3 regions of the Streptomyces sp. JLBG701 genome follow, and region 3 is predicted to be linked to each of the others. Evidence: riboswitches for the same ligand, from Rfam matches in the RefSeq annotation. Region 3 holds a riboswitch; each other region holds the start of a gene.
The links. A riboswitch is a leader RNA that binds a small molecule or an ion and turns the genes downstream of it on or off. The one in region 3 is predicted to bind cobalamin.
Positions count from the first base shown of each region.

Region 1: it holds a riboswitch for cobalamin, as region 3 does, so the genes downstream of both, AC5DRG_RS35275 (ribonucleoside-diphosphate reductase subunit alpha) here and AC5DRG_RS03875 (CbtB domain-containing protein) in region 3, are expected to answer to the same signal.
Region 2: it holds a riboswitch for cobalamin, as region 3 does, so the genes downstream of both, AC5DRG_RS12585 (cobalamin biosynthesis protein) here and AC5DRG_RS03875 (CbtB domain-containing protein) in region 3, are expected to answer to the same signal.

Region 1 is NZ_CM178588.1:7,586,644-7,591,694, reverse strand. Features, by position in the region: gene mctP (monocarboxylate uptake permease MctP) at 1-1,462, shown strand, start outside; gene AC5DRG_RS35280 (GNAT family N-acetyltransferase) at 1,578-2,087, shown strand; cobalamin riboswitch at 2,114-2,273, shown strand; gene AC5DRG_RS35275 (ribonucleoside-diphosphate reductase subunit alpha) at 2,395-4,764, shown strand; gene AC5DRG_RS35270 (ribonucleotide-diphosphate reductase subunit beta) at 4,765-5,051, shown strand, end outside.
Region 2 is NZ_CM178588.1:2,748,937-2,753,987, reverse strand. Features, by position in the region: gene cobN (cobaltochelatase subunit CobN) at 1-144, opposite strand, end outside; gene AC5DRG_RS12590 (cobyric acid synthase) at 141-1,652, opposite strand; gene AC5DRG_RS12585 (cobalamin biosynthesis protein) at 1,649-2,602, opposite strand; cobalamin riboswitch at 2,713-2,852, opposite strand; gene AC5DRG_RS12580 (CU044_2847 family protein) at 3,040-3,405, shown strand; gene AC5DRG_RS12575 (nSTAND1 domain-containing NTPase) at 3,386-5,051, shown strand, end outside.
Region 3 is NZ_CM178588.1:855,048-860,098, forward strand. Features, by position in the region: gene AC5DRG_RS03865 (acyl-CoA dehydrogenase family protein) at 1-934, opposite strand, end outside; gene AC5DRG_RS03870 (CbtA family protein) at 1,305-2,072, opposite strand; gene AC5DRG_RS03875 (CbtB domain-containing protein) at 2,098-2,319, opposite strand; cobalamin riboswitch at 2,355-2,489, opposite strand; gene AC5DRG_RS03880 (histidine phosphatase family protein) at 2,612-3,187, shown strand; gene AC5DRG_RS03885 (four-helix bundle copper-binding protein) at 3,189-3,557, opposite strand; gene AC5DRG_RS03890 (RpiB/LacA/LacB family sugar-phosphate isomerase) at 3,637-4,080, opposite strand; gene AC5DRG_RS03895 (ATP-grasp domain-containing protein) at 4,091-5,051, opposite strand, start outside.

The sequences.
Region 1 (5,051 bases), 6.7 Mb from region 3:
CCGGTCGTTCGGCACCTGGGTGACCTGGTTCCTGCTCGGCGGCGACCTGTACACCGCGTACACCTTCGTGGCCGTACCGGCGGCGATCTACGCGGCGGGCGCGGCCGGCTTCTTCGCGGTGCCGTACACGATCCTCATCTACCCGCTGATCTTCACGTTCCTGCCGCGCCTCTGGTCGGTGTCGCACAAGCACGGCTATGTGACGACGTCGGACTTCGTGCGTGGCCGGTTCGGCTCGAAGAGCCTGTCGCTGGCGGTGGCCGTGACCGGCATCCTGGCGACGATGCCGTACATCGCGCTCCAACTGGTCGGCATCCAGGCCGTCCTGGACGTGATGGGCGTCGGCGGCGGCGAGGACACCAACTGGTTCGTCAAGGACCTGCCGCTGCTGATCGCGTTCGGCGTGCTGGCGGCGTACACGTACTCGTCGGGTCTGCGGGCCCCCGCGCTGATCGCGTTCGTCAAGGACACGCTGATCTACATCGTCATCGCCGTCGCGATCATCTACATCCCGATCAAGCTGGGCGGGTTCGACGAGATCTTCAAGGCGGCGAACGAAAAGTACACGGCGGCCGGCGTCGGCGGCCTCGTCCCGGCCGAGGCGGGCCAATGGACGTACGCCACGCTGGCGTTGGGCTCCGCGCTCGCGCTCTTCATGTACCCGCACTCGATCACGGCGACGCTCTCCTCGCGCAGCCGTGAGGTGATCCGCCGCAACACCACGATCCTCCCCCTGTACTCGCTGATGCTGGGCCTGCTCGCCCTGCTCGGGTTCATGGCGATCGCGGCCGGAGTGAAGGTCACCAACGGGCAGTTGGCGATCCCGCAGCTCTTCGAGACGATGTTCCCGGCCTGGTTCGCGGGCGTGGCCTTCGCGGCGATCGGCATCGGCGCGCTCGTCCCGGCGGCCATCATGTCCATCGCGGCCGCCAACCTCTTCACCCGCAACATCTACAAGGACTTCATCCGCCCGGACGCGACCCCGGCCCAGGAGACGAAGGTCTCCAAGCTGGTCTCGCTGCTGGTGAAGGTCGGCGCGCTGGTCTTCGTCCTGACGATGGACAAGACGGTAGCCATCAACTTCCAGCTCCTGGGCGGCATCTGGATCCTCCAGACCTTCCCGGCCCTGGTCGGCGGCCTCTTCACCCGCTGGTTCCACCGCTGGGCCCTCCTCGCGGGCTGGGCGGTCGGCATGCTCTACGGCACCTTCGCCGCATGGGGCGTGGCCTCCCCGACCCAGAAGCACTTCGGCGGCTCGGCGAAGGAGATCCCGGGCATCGGCGAGATCGGCTACATCGGCCTCACGGCCTTCGTCCTGAACGTGGTGGTCACGGTGATCCTGACCTTCATCCTGAAGGCGACCAACGCCCCCGAGGGCGAGGACGAGACCAGCCCGCAGGACTACACGGCGGACGCGGGCGACAAGGGCGTAGAGACGGAACTGGTAGGCGCCGCTCACTGACCCCACCTAAGGGGCGCGGGGAACTGCGCGACCAGCCACACACAACCCGCAACGGGCCACCGAGAGCAAGAAACTCGGCGGCCCGTTGTCGTACCCATCCGGCACACTCGCCAACATGGACATCGCGATCAGGCAGGCGACCCCCGACGAGTACACAGCCCTAGGCGAAATCACCGCCCAGGCCTACCTCCAGGACGGCCTCCTGGACTTCGGCGAGAGCGACGAATACCTGGGCGAACTCAGAGACGTAGCCAAACGAGCCGCCGCCGCAGACGTCCTCGTCGCCACAGCACAGGGCCACCTACTCGGCGGAGTGACTTTCGTCCCGGCCGGCGGCCCCATGGCCGACATCGCAAAGCCCGGCGAGGCAGAAATACGCATGCTGGCGATCGCTCACGGGGCCCGAGGCCAAGGCGCCGGCGAGGCCCTCGTACGCGCCTGCATCGACCGCGCGAGGGCCACCCCCGGCTGCACAGCCATCGTCCTGTCGACCCAGCGCACGATGCACTCAGCCCACCGCATCTACGAACGCCTGGGCTTCACCCGCACACCCGCTCGCGACTGGAATCCCATCCCGGAGCTCGACGACATCACTCTCCTCACCTACGAGTTGACGCTGAGTTGACGCCCTGACACGCGACACGACACAACATCTGGTGGTGCCATGACGGCCCGGCACAAGATGTATGCTCATGCTCGCTGTCGCCGCAGGGGAATCCGGTGCGAATCCGGAACTGTCCCGCAACGGTGTACTTGTGCATGTTTTGTGCACATGGTCAGTCCGAGGACCTGCCGACAGCGCGCCCGGCCGTCCGGCCCGGGTGCATTGACGTCCGGGCCTCGCGGAGTGGGCCGGTGGACGCGACGCCGCGCGCGCTCGTGAACTGCCATGCCCTCCCCAAGGCCCCGTGCCGAGCGAGGGAGAGCCCCACGTGACCATCGCGCCAGCCGAACCGGCTTCAGCGACCGCGACCACGGCCGAGACCGAGACCGACGGTCCCGGAACCGCGCTGCTGCGGACCCTGACCGAGCTGACCGCCGACCTCCCCGACGCCGACCCCGGCCGGGTCGCCGCCGCCGCGTTGCGCGGCCGGTCCGCCCGGGCCGACGAGTCGGAGTTGCGCGAGCTGGCCACGGAGGCGGCCGCCGGCCTCATCTCCGAGGACCCCGCGTACTCGCGGCTGGCCGCGCGGCTGCTGACGATCAGCATCGCCGCCGAGGCCGCCTCGCAGGGTGTCACGTCGTTCACGGAATCCGTCGCCGTCGGCCACCGCGAGGGCCTCATCGCCGACCGCACCGCCGAGTTCGCGCGCATCCACGCGGCCCGCCTCGACGCGCTCGTCGACCGCGAAGCCGACGACCGCTTCGGCTACTTCGGCCTGCGCACCCTCCACAGCCGCTACCTGCTCCGGCACCCGATCACCCGCAAGGTGATCGAGACGCCCCAGCACTTCATGCTGCGCGTGGCCGCCGGCCTGGCGGAGGACGACACGACCCGAGCTCTCGACGAAGTAGCCGCGCTCTACAGGCTCATGAGCCGCCTCGACTACCTCCCCTCCTCCCCCACGCTCTTCAACTCCGGCACCCGGCACCCCCAGATGTCGTCCTGCTACCTCCTCGACTCCCCGCTGGACGAGCTGGACTCCATCTACGACCGCTACCACCAGGTGGCCCGCCTCTCGAAGCACGCCGGCGGCATCGGCCTGTCGTACAGCCGGATCCGTTCCCGCGGCTCCCTGATCCGCGGCACGAACGGGCACTCCAACGGCATCGTCCCGTTCCTGAAGACCCTCGACGCGTCCGTCGCCGCCGTGAACCAGGGCGGCCGGCGCAAGGGTGCCGCCGCGGTGTACCTGGAGACCTGGCACTCCGACATCGAGGAGTTCCTTGAGCTGCGCGACAACACCGGTGAGGACGCCCGCCGTACGCACAATCTGAACCTCGCGCACTGGATCCCGGACGAGTTCATGCGCCGGGTCAACGCGGACGCGGTCTGGTCGCTGTTCTCCCCCGCCGACGTGCCCGAGCTGGTCGACCTGTGGGGCGAGGAGTTCGACGCGGCGTACCGCAAGGCCGAGGCGGATGGCCTCGCCCGCAAGACCATCCCGGCCCGTGACCTCTACGGCCGCATGATGCGCACCCTCGCGCAGACCGGCAACGGCTGGATGACCTTCAAGGACGCGGCCAACCGCACCGCCAACCAGACCGCCGAGCCGGGCCACGTGGTCCACTCCTCGAACCTGTGCACCGAGATCCTGGAGGTCACGGACGACGGGGAGACGGCGGTCTGCAACCTGGGTTCGGTGAACCTCGGCGCGTTCGTGGTCGACGGGGACATCGACTGGGACCGTCTGGACGAGACGGTCCGTACGGCCGTCACCTTCCTCGACCGTGTCGTCGACATCAACTTCTACCCGACCGAGCAGGCGGGCCGCTCCAACTCCCTGTGGCGTCCGGTCGGCCTCGGCGCGATGGGCCTCCAGGACGTCTTCTTCAAGCTGCGCGTGCCCTTCGACTCGCCGCAGGCCAAGGCCCTGTCCACCCGTATCGCGGAGCGCGTCATGCTCGCCGCGTACGAGGCCTCCGCCGACCTCGCCGAGCGCAACGGCCCGCTGCCGGCCTGGGAGAAGACCCGTACGGCGAAGGGTGTCCTCCACCCCGACCACTACGACGTGGAACTGACCTGGCCGGAGCGCTGGGCGACCCTGCGCGAGCGCATCGCGACCACGGGCATGCGCAACTCGCTCCTCCTCGCCATCGCGCCCACCGCCACCATCGCGTCGATCGCCGGCGTGTACGAGTGCATCGAGCCGCAGGTGTCCAACCTGTTCAAGCGGGAGACGCTGTCGGGCGAGTTCCTCCAGGTCAACTCATACCTGGTTGACGAGTTGAAGAAGCTCGGCGTGTGGGACGCGCAGACCCGGGAGGCGCTGCGCGATTCCAACGGCTCGGTGCAGGGCTTCACTTGGGTCCCGCAGGACGTCCGCGATCTGTACCGCACGGCGTGGGAGATCCCGCAGCGCGGCCTCATCGACATGGCGGCGGCGCGGACCCCCTTCCTCGACCAGGCCCAGTCCCTGAACCTGTTCCTGGAGACGCCGACCATCGGCAAGCTCTCCTCGATGTACTCGTACGCCTGGAAGCAGGGCCTGAAGACGACGTACTACCTGCGCTCCCGCCCGGCGACCCGCATCGCCCGCGCGGCCCAGGCGCAAGCCCCCATCCCCGTACAGCAGCCGGCGGACGAAGACGCCGTCGCCTGCTCCCTGGAAAACCCCGAGTCCTGCGAGGCGTGCCAGTAAATGAGCTCCACCAACTCCGAGAAGAACCTGCTCGACCCGGGATTCGAACTCACCCTCCGCCCCATGCGCTACCCCGACTTCTACGAGCGCTACCGGGACGCCATCAAGAACACCTGGACCGTCGAGGAGGTCGACCTCCACTCGGACGTCGCCGACCTGGCGAAGCTGTCCGAGGGCGAGCAGCACATGATCGGCCGGCTGGTCGCGTTCTTCGCGACGGGCGACTCGATCGTGGCGAACAACCTCGTGCTGACCCTCTACAAGCACATCAACTCCCCGGAGGCGCG
Region 2 (5,051 bases), 1.9 Mb from region 3:
GACGTCGGCGCCCGCGACGAGCGCGGGCAGTTCGCCCGCGACGTCGACGCGGTTCGGGTTGCCGATCCGGTACGAGGCACCGGAAGCGGCCCGGGCCGCCAGCAGATCGGTGTCGGCGGTCGACAACAACAACACTGTGCTCATGCGGGCGCTCCCGGTGGAATGAAAGGCAGTCCTTGCGGCGCGCCCGACTCGATGAGCCGCCACAGCGCGTCCGTGTCCGCGTGCTGTTCGATCAGGTCGCCGAGCCGGTCGAGCTGCTCCTCGCGCAGCCCGGCGAACGACGTGTCGGCGGCCGGCACGAAGCGACGGCCCGCGGCGGCCGCCACTTCGCGCAGGAACGCCCGCCGGAAACCGTCCGACTCCAGCGAGCCGTGCCAGTGCGTACCCCAGACGGCACCGACGCGGCAGCCGTCCAAGAAGGGGTCGCCGCCGGTGACTTCGGCAACGCCGTGATGGATCTCGTACCCTTCGACGGACTCGCCGAGGGCTTCCCCGACCGGCCGGGTGAGGGTCTTCTCGCGGGCGAACCGCACCCGGACGGGAAGGACCCCGAGCCCCTCGACATGGCCCTGGCGGCTCTCGACCTTGTCCTCGATGTGCTCGCCGAGGATCTGGAAACCACCGCAGATGCCGAGGACGGGCCGCTGCTCGGCGGCCCTGCGGACGAGGGCCTCCGCAAGCCCGCGCTCCCGCAGCCACTCCAGGGCGCGAACCGTCCCCCGGGTCCCGGGGATGACGACGAGATCGGCGTCGGCCAGCTCCTCGGGCCGGTCCACGAAGCGCACCACGACACCCGGTTCGGCGGCCAGGGCGTCCACGTCGGTGAAGTTGGACATGAGGGGAATGGCACAGACGGCGACGCGCAGGACGTCCTCGCCGACGGGCGGGGCGACGTTCGACTCCCGCACGGTTCCGCGCAGCGAGATGCGCAGCCCGTCCTCCTCGTCGATCCCGAGCCCGTGCCGATACGGCAGCACACCGTACGTCCGCCGCCCGGTGAGCCCGCGCAGCATGTCGAGCCCCGGCTCCAGCAGCGAGACGTCCCCCCGGAACTTGTTGACGAGGAACCCGGCGACGAGCGCCTGATCCTCGGGCGACAGCAGGGCGACGGTCCCGAAGAAGGAGGCGAAGACCCCGCCCCGGTCGATGTCCCCGACGACCAGCACGGGCAGCCGCGCATTCCGCGCGATGCCCATGTTCACGATGTCGGTCCGCCGCAGATTGATCTCGGCCGGACTGCCGGCCCCCTCACAGATCACCGCGTCATACGTGCCCCGCAACTCGGCGAGACAGTCGAGGACGGTCCCGAGCAGCCGCTCCTGGCGCCCCCCGTGATACCCGCGCGCACTGAGCTCACCCACGGGCTTCCCCATGAGCACGACCTGACTGCTCTGCTCACTCCCCGGCTTGAGCAGCACGGGGTTCATGAGCGCGGTCGGCTCGATGCGACAGGCCTGCGCCTGCATGGCCTGAGCCCGCCCGATCTCGGCACTCTCACGCGTCACGAACGAGTTGAGGGACATGTTCTGGGCCTTGAAGGGCGCGACCTTCACCCCCTGCCGCACCAGCCACCGACAGATCCCGGCGGTGACGACACTCTTGCCGGCATCGGAGGTCGTACCGGCGACGAGAAGACCACCACCGCTCATGAGACACGCCCCTTCGTGTTCGCGTTCGCGAGAAGCCGTCCGGCGACACAGACGCCGAGGGCGAGCCAGCCCACGCGCCGGGACAGCCGTACGGCCCGCTCGATGTCGGGTACGCCGACCGCGCGCCCCGCGCTGTTGAGCACAGGCCGATGCTCGACCCGCCCCCCGTACGACAGCGTCCCGCCCAGCCGCACCCCGAGCGCCCCCGCGAACGAGGCCTCCACGGGCCCGGCGTTGGGGCTCGGATGCTTGCCCGCGTCGTCCCGCCAGACACGCAGCGCCCCGCGCGGATCACCACCGGCGGCAGCGGCAATGACGGCGGTGAGCCGGGCCCCGGGCCACCCGACGAGATCGTCGAGCCGAGCGGAAGCCCACCCGAACCGCCGGTACTTGGACGACTTGCGCCCAACCATGGCATCAAGGGTGTTGACGGCACGAAACCCAACAAGCCCGGGCGCGCCACCGACCGCCCCCCACACCAGGGCCCCCACCACGGCGTCGGAGGTGTTCTCGGCGACGGACTCGACGACGGCCCGGGCGATCCCGTCGGCGTCGAGAGCCTGCGGATCCCGCCCACACAGATGGGGCAGCCGCGCCCGCGCCCCGTCGAGATCCCCGTCCTCCAGGAAGCGCCCGACGGCCCGCGCCTCCCGCCCGAGGGAGGTACCGCCGACAACGGCCCAGGTGGCGGCGGCAGTCAGGGCGACGGAGGCGGCACGGGACGGACGTACGGCGGAAGCGGCGACGGCGGCGAGAGAGACGGCACCCCCGACACACACGGCGGTGTGCAGGGCGCCCACCCCCCGGTGGTCCCGCCACAACACCCGCTCCACGACCCCGGCGGCCCGCCCGAACGCGGCGACCGGATGCCCGCGGCGCGGATCGCCCAGGAGCAGGTCACCGATGAGTCCGGCGGCGGCGCCGTACGCGAAGACGCGATCGGCACGCACGCGCTCAGCCGACCGCGGGGGCGGGCAGGGCTCTGGTACGGGACCTACTGGACCGCAATCGGCAGCCGAGCATGGCGATATGTCCTCACTCAGGGTGTCCACGCCCTGGTTCGACGAGACCGGCGGCGAGAGTTCCTGGCTCCCGGGGCTTACTACCCCGGTGACAGTGGCGGGACCGCGCCGGATTCGCACCGGCTTCCTCTCCTGCCGCCGTATATGGCTCCGGCAGTCCACCACGGGCCGAGAAGAGCCGTCAACTTGCCGTTGACCTGCGAGGGGGGAGTGTGCCGAGGCCCACATCGCTACCACGCCGACCGGACGGTCGGAGGTGGCTTGGGGTGAATTCCCCTCGGGCGGGCGGCAATCGATGACCCTGCTTGCGTTCACTGTGCGTCGGACAGTGCACTACATGTCGTAGCCGTGAGAGGGGAGCCGTTGTGACGTACGTGGCCGAGATGGCGCTCGACGACGGGCAGGTCGTCCTTCTGGAGGTGGCCGGGTCCGGTCCCGCCGGCGCACAGCGGGTGGGCCGCGCGGGCGCCGCCGTCGCGAGTGCGGCCGAGACCCTCCAGCAGGCACTGGCACGCGTACGTCCCGCCTTGGCCGCCGTGGTGGACAGCACCCGGGAACTGCCCAGACCGCCGGGCGAGATCACCGTGCAGTTCGGGATCACCCTCAGCGCCGACCTGGGTGTGGTCGTGGCCCGGGGGAGCGCCGAGGCCAACTTCACCGTCACGATGCAGTGGCCGGCCGCGCCGGCCAGGAGCCTTCCGGAGCAGCGGGATGCCGACGGGCCTTCCTGACGACGGACTCGAACGGGGCATCGCACGGATCTGGCGGAACGAGCGCGAGGTCACCGGCAGCGGGTTCCTCGTCGCCGCCGATGTCCTGTGCACCTGCGCCCACGTCGTGGCCAGGGCACTGGACATCCCCGACACCGGCACCGAACCGCCCCGCGAACCCCTGTGGCTGGACTTCCCGTTGCCGCACCCCACCGCGGCACGGCTACGGGCCCGGGTGATCCGCTGGGTCCCCGTACGGCCCGACGGCAGCGGCGACATGGCCCTGCTGAAACTGGAGGAGACGGTACCGGGCACCGCGCCCGTACGGCTCGCGGGCGGCGACGACTTCTGGGACCACCGCTTCCGCGTCCTGGGCTTCCCGCTGCGCACCGGCGACCACGGGGTGTGGGTGCAGGGCAGGCTGCGCGGCCGGGTGGGCCGGGGCTGGACCTCGATGGAGACCCGCGAGTCCTTCCACGGCCCGGCCATCGGGCAGGGCTTCAGCGGCGCGCCGGTGTGGGACGTCGAGCAGGGCGGGGTCATCGGCATGACGGTGGCAGCCGACCTCGGGGACGGTGCCACGACCGCGTACCTCATCCCGGCCGCCCATCTCCTGGGCCTCGACCCGGCCCTGCTGGAGAGCCCGTTCCGCGGCCTGGAGGCGTTCCGCGAGCAGGACGCGGCGATGTTCTTCGGCCGCCGCGCGGACAGCGAGCGCATCGTGCGGGCGGTACGTGACCAGGCGTTCGTCCCGGTCGCCGGCGCCTCCGGAGTCGGCAAGTCCTCCCTCGTGCGCGCGGGCGTGCTTCCGCTGTTGCGCGCCGCCGGCTACACGGTGACGGATTTGGTCGGCCAGCCGGGTGCCGCTCCGGTACGGGTGTTGCTGGCGGCGCTCCAGGACCAGTTCCCGCACGCGGTCGCCCTGCGTGAACTCGCTCGCGAGGCAGGGCGGCACGCCACCGAGGAGACCGCCGTACTCATCGGGGTGCGGCTCCTGGAACACTCCGGCGAGGCGGGCCACGTAGTCGTGCTCGACCAGTTCGAGGAAGCGGTAGGGGCGCAACCGGCCCGGGCGCGGGAACTCCTCGACACCCTCCTGGCCATGACCCGCGCCCGCAGTCCGCACGGCCGCCGGCTGCGCGTCCTCGCCACCCTCCGCTCGGCCTCCTTCGAGGAACTCGTCGCGGGCGGCGAGGCCGAACGCCTCAGCGTCACCGTCCAGATGATCGCGCCGATGAGCCCGAGCCAGCTGATGGAGATCGTCCACAGCCCCCTGGAGACCATCCCCGGCATCGACTTCGAACCCGGCCTCCCCGAGCGCATCGTGGCCGACGCCGGAACCGAGCCGGGCGCCCTGCCCCTCGTGGAGTTCGTCCTCTCCCGCCTCTGGGAGGACCGGGACCGAGGCCGCCTCACCCACGCCCGTTACCGCGAACTCGGCGGCGTCGAGGGAGCGTTGGCCTCCTACGCCGACGAGCAGCTGGACGAGGTGTGCAAGGGCACGCACGGCCTGCGTACGGCGACGCTCCGCCGCCTCTTCGCTCAACTGGCCCTCCCGGAGGGCGACCAAGGCTACGCCCGGGTGGCCCTCGCCTACGACGCCCTCCCCGCCGACCTGCGCACCGCGGCCCAGGCCCTGGCCTCGACCCGCCTGCTCGTCATCGCCC
Region 3 (5,051 bases):
GGGTGAGGGTGCCGGTCTGGACGGCGTTCACCATCTGCCAGTTGAGGAGTTTCATCGCGTCGAGTTTGGTGTGGGTGCGGGCGAGGAGGCGGCGGACCCAGGGGAGGTCGACGACGCGGCGGCCGTCGGCGAGTTTGGTCTCCATGGCCCAGCGCTGGACGTCGTGCAGGGCGCGGATGGCCATGGTGCCGTGGGCGGCGAGGGTGACGCGCTCGTGGTTGAGCTGGTTGGTGATCAGGCGCCAGCCCTGGTTCTCCGCGCCGACGCGGCGGGCGACCGGGACGCGGATGTTCTCGTAGTAGCTCGCGGTGGTGTCGTGGGAGGCGAGGGTGGTGATGAGGGTGCAGGAGTAGCCGGGGTCGGTGGTCGGCACGAGGAGCATGGTGATGCCCTTGTGCGGCGGGGCCTCGGGGTCGGTGCGCACGGCCAGCCACACCCAGTCCGCGGTGTCGCCGTTGGTCGTCCAGATCTTCTGTCCGTTGACGACGTACTCGTCACCGTCCCTCACAGCACGCGTCTTGAGCGCCGCCAGGTCGGTGCCCGCGTCGGGCTCGCTGTATCCGATCGCGAAGTCGATCTCGCCGGAGAGGATCTTCGGCAGGAAGTACGCCTTCTGCTCGTCCGTGCCGAACCGCATGATCGTCGGGCCGACGGTGTTGAGCGCCATGAGCGGCAGCGGTACGCCTGCCTGGGCGGCCTCGTCGAAGAAGATGAACTGCTCCATCGGGGTCAGGCCGCGCCCGCCGTACTCCTCGGGCCAGCCGACGCCGAGCCAGCCGTCCGTGCCGAGCCTGCGGATGGTGTCGCGGTAGAAGCGTTTCTGGGCGGCCGGGTCCGCGAACCGGGCGTGGGCGTGATCCGGCACCAACTTGGCGAAGTAGGCGCGCAGTTCGGTACGCAGCCGCTGCTGCTCGGGCGTGTATTCGAGATGCACGGCGCCTCCAGGCTCATCGGTCGGATTAGCGAAACGTAGTTTCCTCATGGCAGAGTGTTACGCGCATGCCCGGCGCCCAGGCGACGTCGGGCGCCCTCCTCGGCGAGGTCGTCAGACCTGGCCGACCAGCGTCCGGAGGGACGTGCCACGCGGGCTGCCGGCTCCGGCCGTTCAGCACCAGGGCACGAAGACGATCGGCTCACATCCCTGAGCGACACCCAGGATCACTAGGCCGATCAGAGACGCTCCCCAAGGCCGGTCCCGACGGCGCACACAGTAGAACGTGTTTCAGAAATTGGGAACACGCGGAGCGGGACGGCACACGGGAAAGGCCCCCGGCAAGCCGGGGGCCTTTCCGTCGTTCGATCGCTCAGTGTGCGACGGGACTTGCCGGTGCGGCGGCCTTCCTCTGCCCGGCGGATGCCGGTCGCGGAACCAGCAGCCGTTCGGCCAACAGCCCGAAGACCAGCCCGAACGCGGTCCACAGCGTCGCCTGGATGGCGAGCGCGGCCAGTCGGTACTGCCACAGCAGGGTGGGCGGGAAGCCCTCCGGGACCTCGTTGAACGACGGCAGGAAGGCGTACGCCAGGCCGACGAGGAGGACGAATGTGGCGCCCGCCGCGAGGGTGGCGTTCCAGTTCCCCAGGCGCGGCGCGAGGCGCTTGCCCAGGATCACCGTGCCGATTGCCAGCAGCACGCTGAGGACGATCATCAGGAAGTACAGCACTGTGCGCTGGTTGAGGGTGTCGGGGTCACCGACGGCCGGCGGGTTGGCCGGGTACTTCAGGAACGGGACGACATAGACGGCGACCAGACCCGCCGCCGCGAGGAGCAGCGCGCTCGCCCGCGGCCCGAAGCGGCCGATCCGGCCCAGCGCGAAGCAGTACGCGAGGGCGGCGATGCCGCCGAACGCGACTCCGTAGACCAGGACCCCGGTGCTCAGGCCCGCGGTGGACTGCATGGTGCGGCTGACGAGTTCGGTACCCCCGTGCTCGTGGGAATGGGCCTCCTCGAACGCGATCGCCTCGTCCACGCGCGGCTCGCCCAGGAAGTAGGCGACGACCAGCGCGAGCAGTCCCGCGGCGAGACCCGCGAGCATGCCGCGGACCAGGAGGCTTCTGACAGTTGCTGAGTTCATGTGCTCGTGCTCTTCCCTGTCGGTGTCAGTGGCAGGGGAAACCGAGCATGTGGCGGGCGTCGTGCACCCACTCGTGCACGCCCTCGCCGGACACCAGGGAGGTGGCGCCCTGTTCGGCGCCGACGAAGTAGAGCAGGACCAGCATCAGGATGCCGAAGAAGACCGCCCAGGGGACGATCGCGCCGATCGGCAGCGTTGCGGGTACGGCTGTGGGGGCAGCGGTGGGCTGGACGGCGGACTGCGCCATGGCAGGACCTCCTGGGGAACTCGCGTCCCGTCTCGGTGGTGCACAGGACGACGGGTGCGGGTCTGACTTGCCCGGGCCCGCACCAGGGAGAGGTGCGGTAGAGGCTTACAGTGGCGCGACCGTGCCGGATTCTCACCGGCTTCCGCCGAACCGTCGTCAATATCGACCGAGAACGTACCGCGAAGTGGGGGTACGGCCAAGAGCGCACGGAGGGCGCGGGTGTGCTCCTGTGCGCTTGCGTACGCCGTGAAACGGCGGGATTGGTAGGGATGTTGAGCGCGGGAGTGGACGTATGACGAGCCGAGTGATGTTGATCTCACCGGCGATCACGGCGACGCTGCGGGAGGCCCGCTTCGACGACGGCTGTTCGCTGGACGCCTCCGGGCTGCGGCTCGCCCGGGCGGCCGCGGGCACCCTTCCGACAGCTGAGCGGGTGTGGTGCTCCCCCACCGTGCGCTGCCGCGAGACGGCCGGCGCGCTGGGCCTCGACGCCGTGGACGTACCGGAGTTGGCGGGGATGGACGCGGGACGCTGGCGCGGCGCGACCCTGGCGGAGGTGGGCGCGCGGGAGCCCGAGGCGTTGGCCGGGTGGCTGACGGATCCCGGATGCGCGCCGCACGGCGGGGAGTCGGTGCGGGCGCTGTGCGAACGGGTCGCGGGCTGGCTGGAATCGGCCGCCCTGGTGACGGGCCGCACCGTCGCCGTGGTCGAGCCCGAGGTCGTACGGGCCGTGGTGGTACGGGTGCTCGGGGCGCCGGAGTCGGCGTTCTGGCGCACGGACGTACCGCCGCTGACGTCGGTGGAGGTCAGTGGCAGGTCGGGGCGGTGGAACCTGCGGATCGGGCAGGCGCTGGGCGACACGCGATGAGTCAGTTGAGCGTCGCGATGAAGTCGGTGCAGGCCCGTGCGCACGCACGGCACGCGGCCGCGCCCTGCTCCGCGCCGGGCTGCCTGTCGAAGACGAGCGCGCACTCCAGGCAGACGGTGCGGCACCACTCCAGCTGGACCCGGATGCCGACTTCGTCCTGACCGCCCTGCTCGGACAGCACACGGCAGGTCGCGTCGCACACCTCGGCGCACATGATGCCCTGGCGCCGCACCAGTTCCTGTGCCGCGGTCCCGTCCGGATCCACGAGGCTCGCGCTCAGCGCGCAGGCCCGCGCGCAGTCGGAGCACGCCTGCGCACACGCGAACCGGTCCTCCAGGAACCGGAAAAGCTCCTGCTCGGAAGGCAGCATGTCAGTCACACCGGGCGAGTAGCCGGACGCGCGTGCGTCAAACCCCTGAGGACAGACACCGATCGCGTCCGGGCCTGGCTCAGCCCAGGTCGAGGCGGCCGACGCGGTCCACGTTCGCCCGGTCCTCGGCATCCTGGCTGGCCTCGCCGGCGAACCAGGCGTCCAGGATCTCCTTGAGCAGCGGCTCGGACGTCAGACGCAGACTGAGGGCGAGCACGTTGGCGTCGTTCCAGCGGCGCGCTCCGTCCGCCGTGTAGGCGTCCGTGCACAGGGCCGCTCGTACACCCGGCACCTTGTTCGCGGCGATCGACGCGCCCGTGCCCGTCCAGCAGCACACGACCGCCTGCTCGGACGTCCCCGAGACGACGTCACGGGCCGCGGCCTCCGAGCACACCGCCCACTGCGGGTCGTCCCCGGGGCGCAACGCCCCGTGCGTCACCACGTCGTGGCCACGGTCGCGCAGCTCTGCGACGAGGGCGCGGGCCACGGGTTCGTCCATGTCGGAGGAGACGGAGATCCGCATGTCACGGAGCCTACAGCGGCCGGGCCCCCACGCCCGGGCCGGTGTCGGCGGTGCGGTTGAGGGCGTTCAGGTGGGCCTGGATGTACGGCTTGGCCACGGTGTCGAGTTCGCCGTCCACGAAGGCGGGCTGGACGTTGACCTCGAAGACGACCCCGCCGTTCTCGACGGCCAGGTCGACGCCGGCGAAGGGCAGTCCGACCGAGTCGGTGGCGGCGACGGCGAGTTCCGCGAGGCGTGGGGAGAGGTCGGCGGGGGCGATGTGGAGGGGGGTCGCGCCTCGGCAGGTGTTGCACGGGGTGTCGGGCTCGGGCTGGATGTGCTCGCGGGCGTGGATCACGCTGCCGTCCAGGACGAACACCCGGAACTGGTGGCGGTCGCCGTCGGCGGTGACGTTGCCCGCGTCCCGGGTCAGGAGCCACGCGGTGCGGCGCCCCGCGTAGAAGACGGTGGCGCGTTCCAGCTGGGCGAGGGTGGTGATGTGGAAGGTGTCGTTGCCGCCCGTGCCGATCACCGGCCGGGCCCAGGTGTCGCCGCCGAGTTTGTCGAAGGCGGCCGCCGCCTCGCTCCTCCCGGGCCGGGACAGGACGACGGTCTCCATCTGGGCGATCCCGTCGCGCAGGAAGCGCTCGACCATGCGGTGCTTCTCCGTCGCCGTCCGCCAGGCGGCCACGCCGGTGCCGAGGGTGACGATGTCATGGCGTTCCAGGAGGCGTTGGAAGGCGGCGAGTGAGCGCCGGCGGTGCGGCGGGATCTCGTAGAGCACGACGACATCCGGCACCAAGTCCACTCCCTGTTGCGGGACTTGGAGACGTAAGCGGCCTCCGTCGGGGACACCGCGGCCACTTCCGCCGATCGCGAAGTGCCGGGCGTCTATGCGTACCGGGGGCGTGCCGGTGAGCAGCTCCACCGCCTGGGCAAGGTACTCCCAGCAGCCCTCGGGCGAGGTGGGGTCGGTGATCAGGGCGATGCAC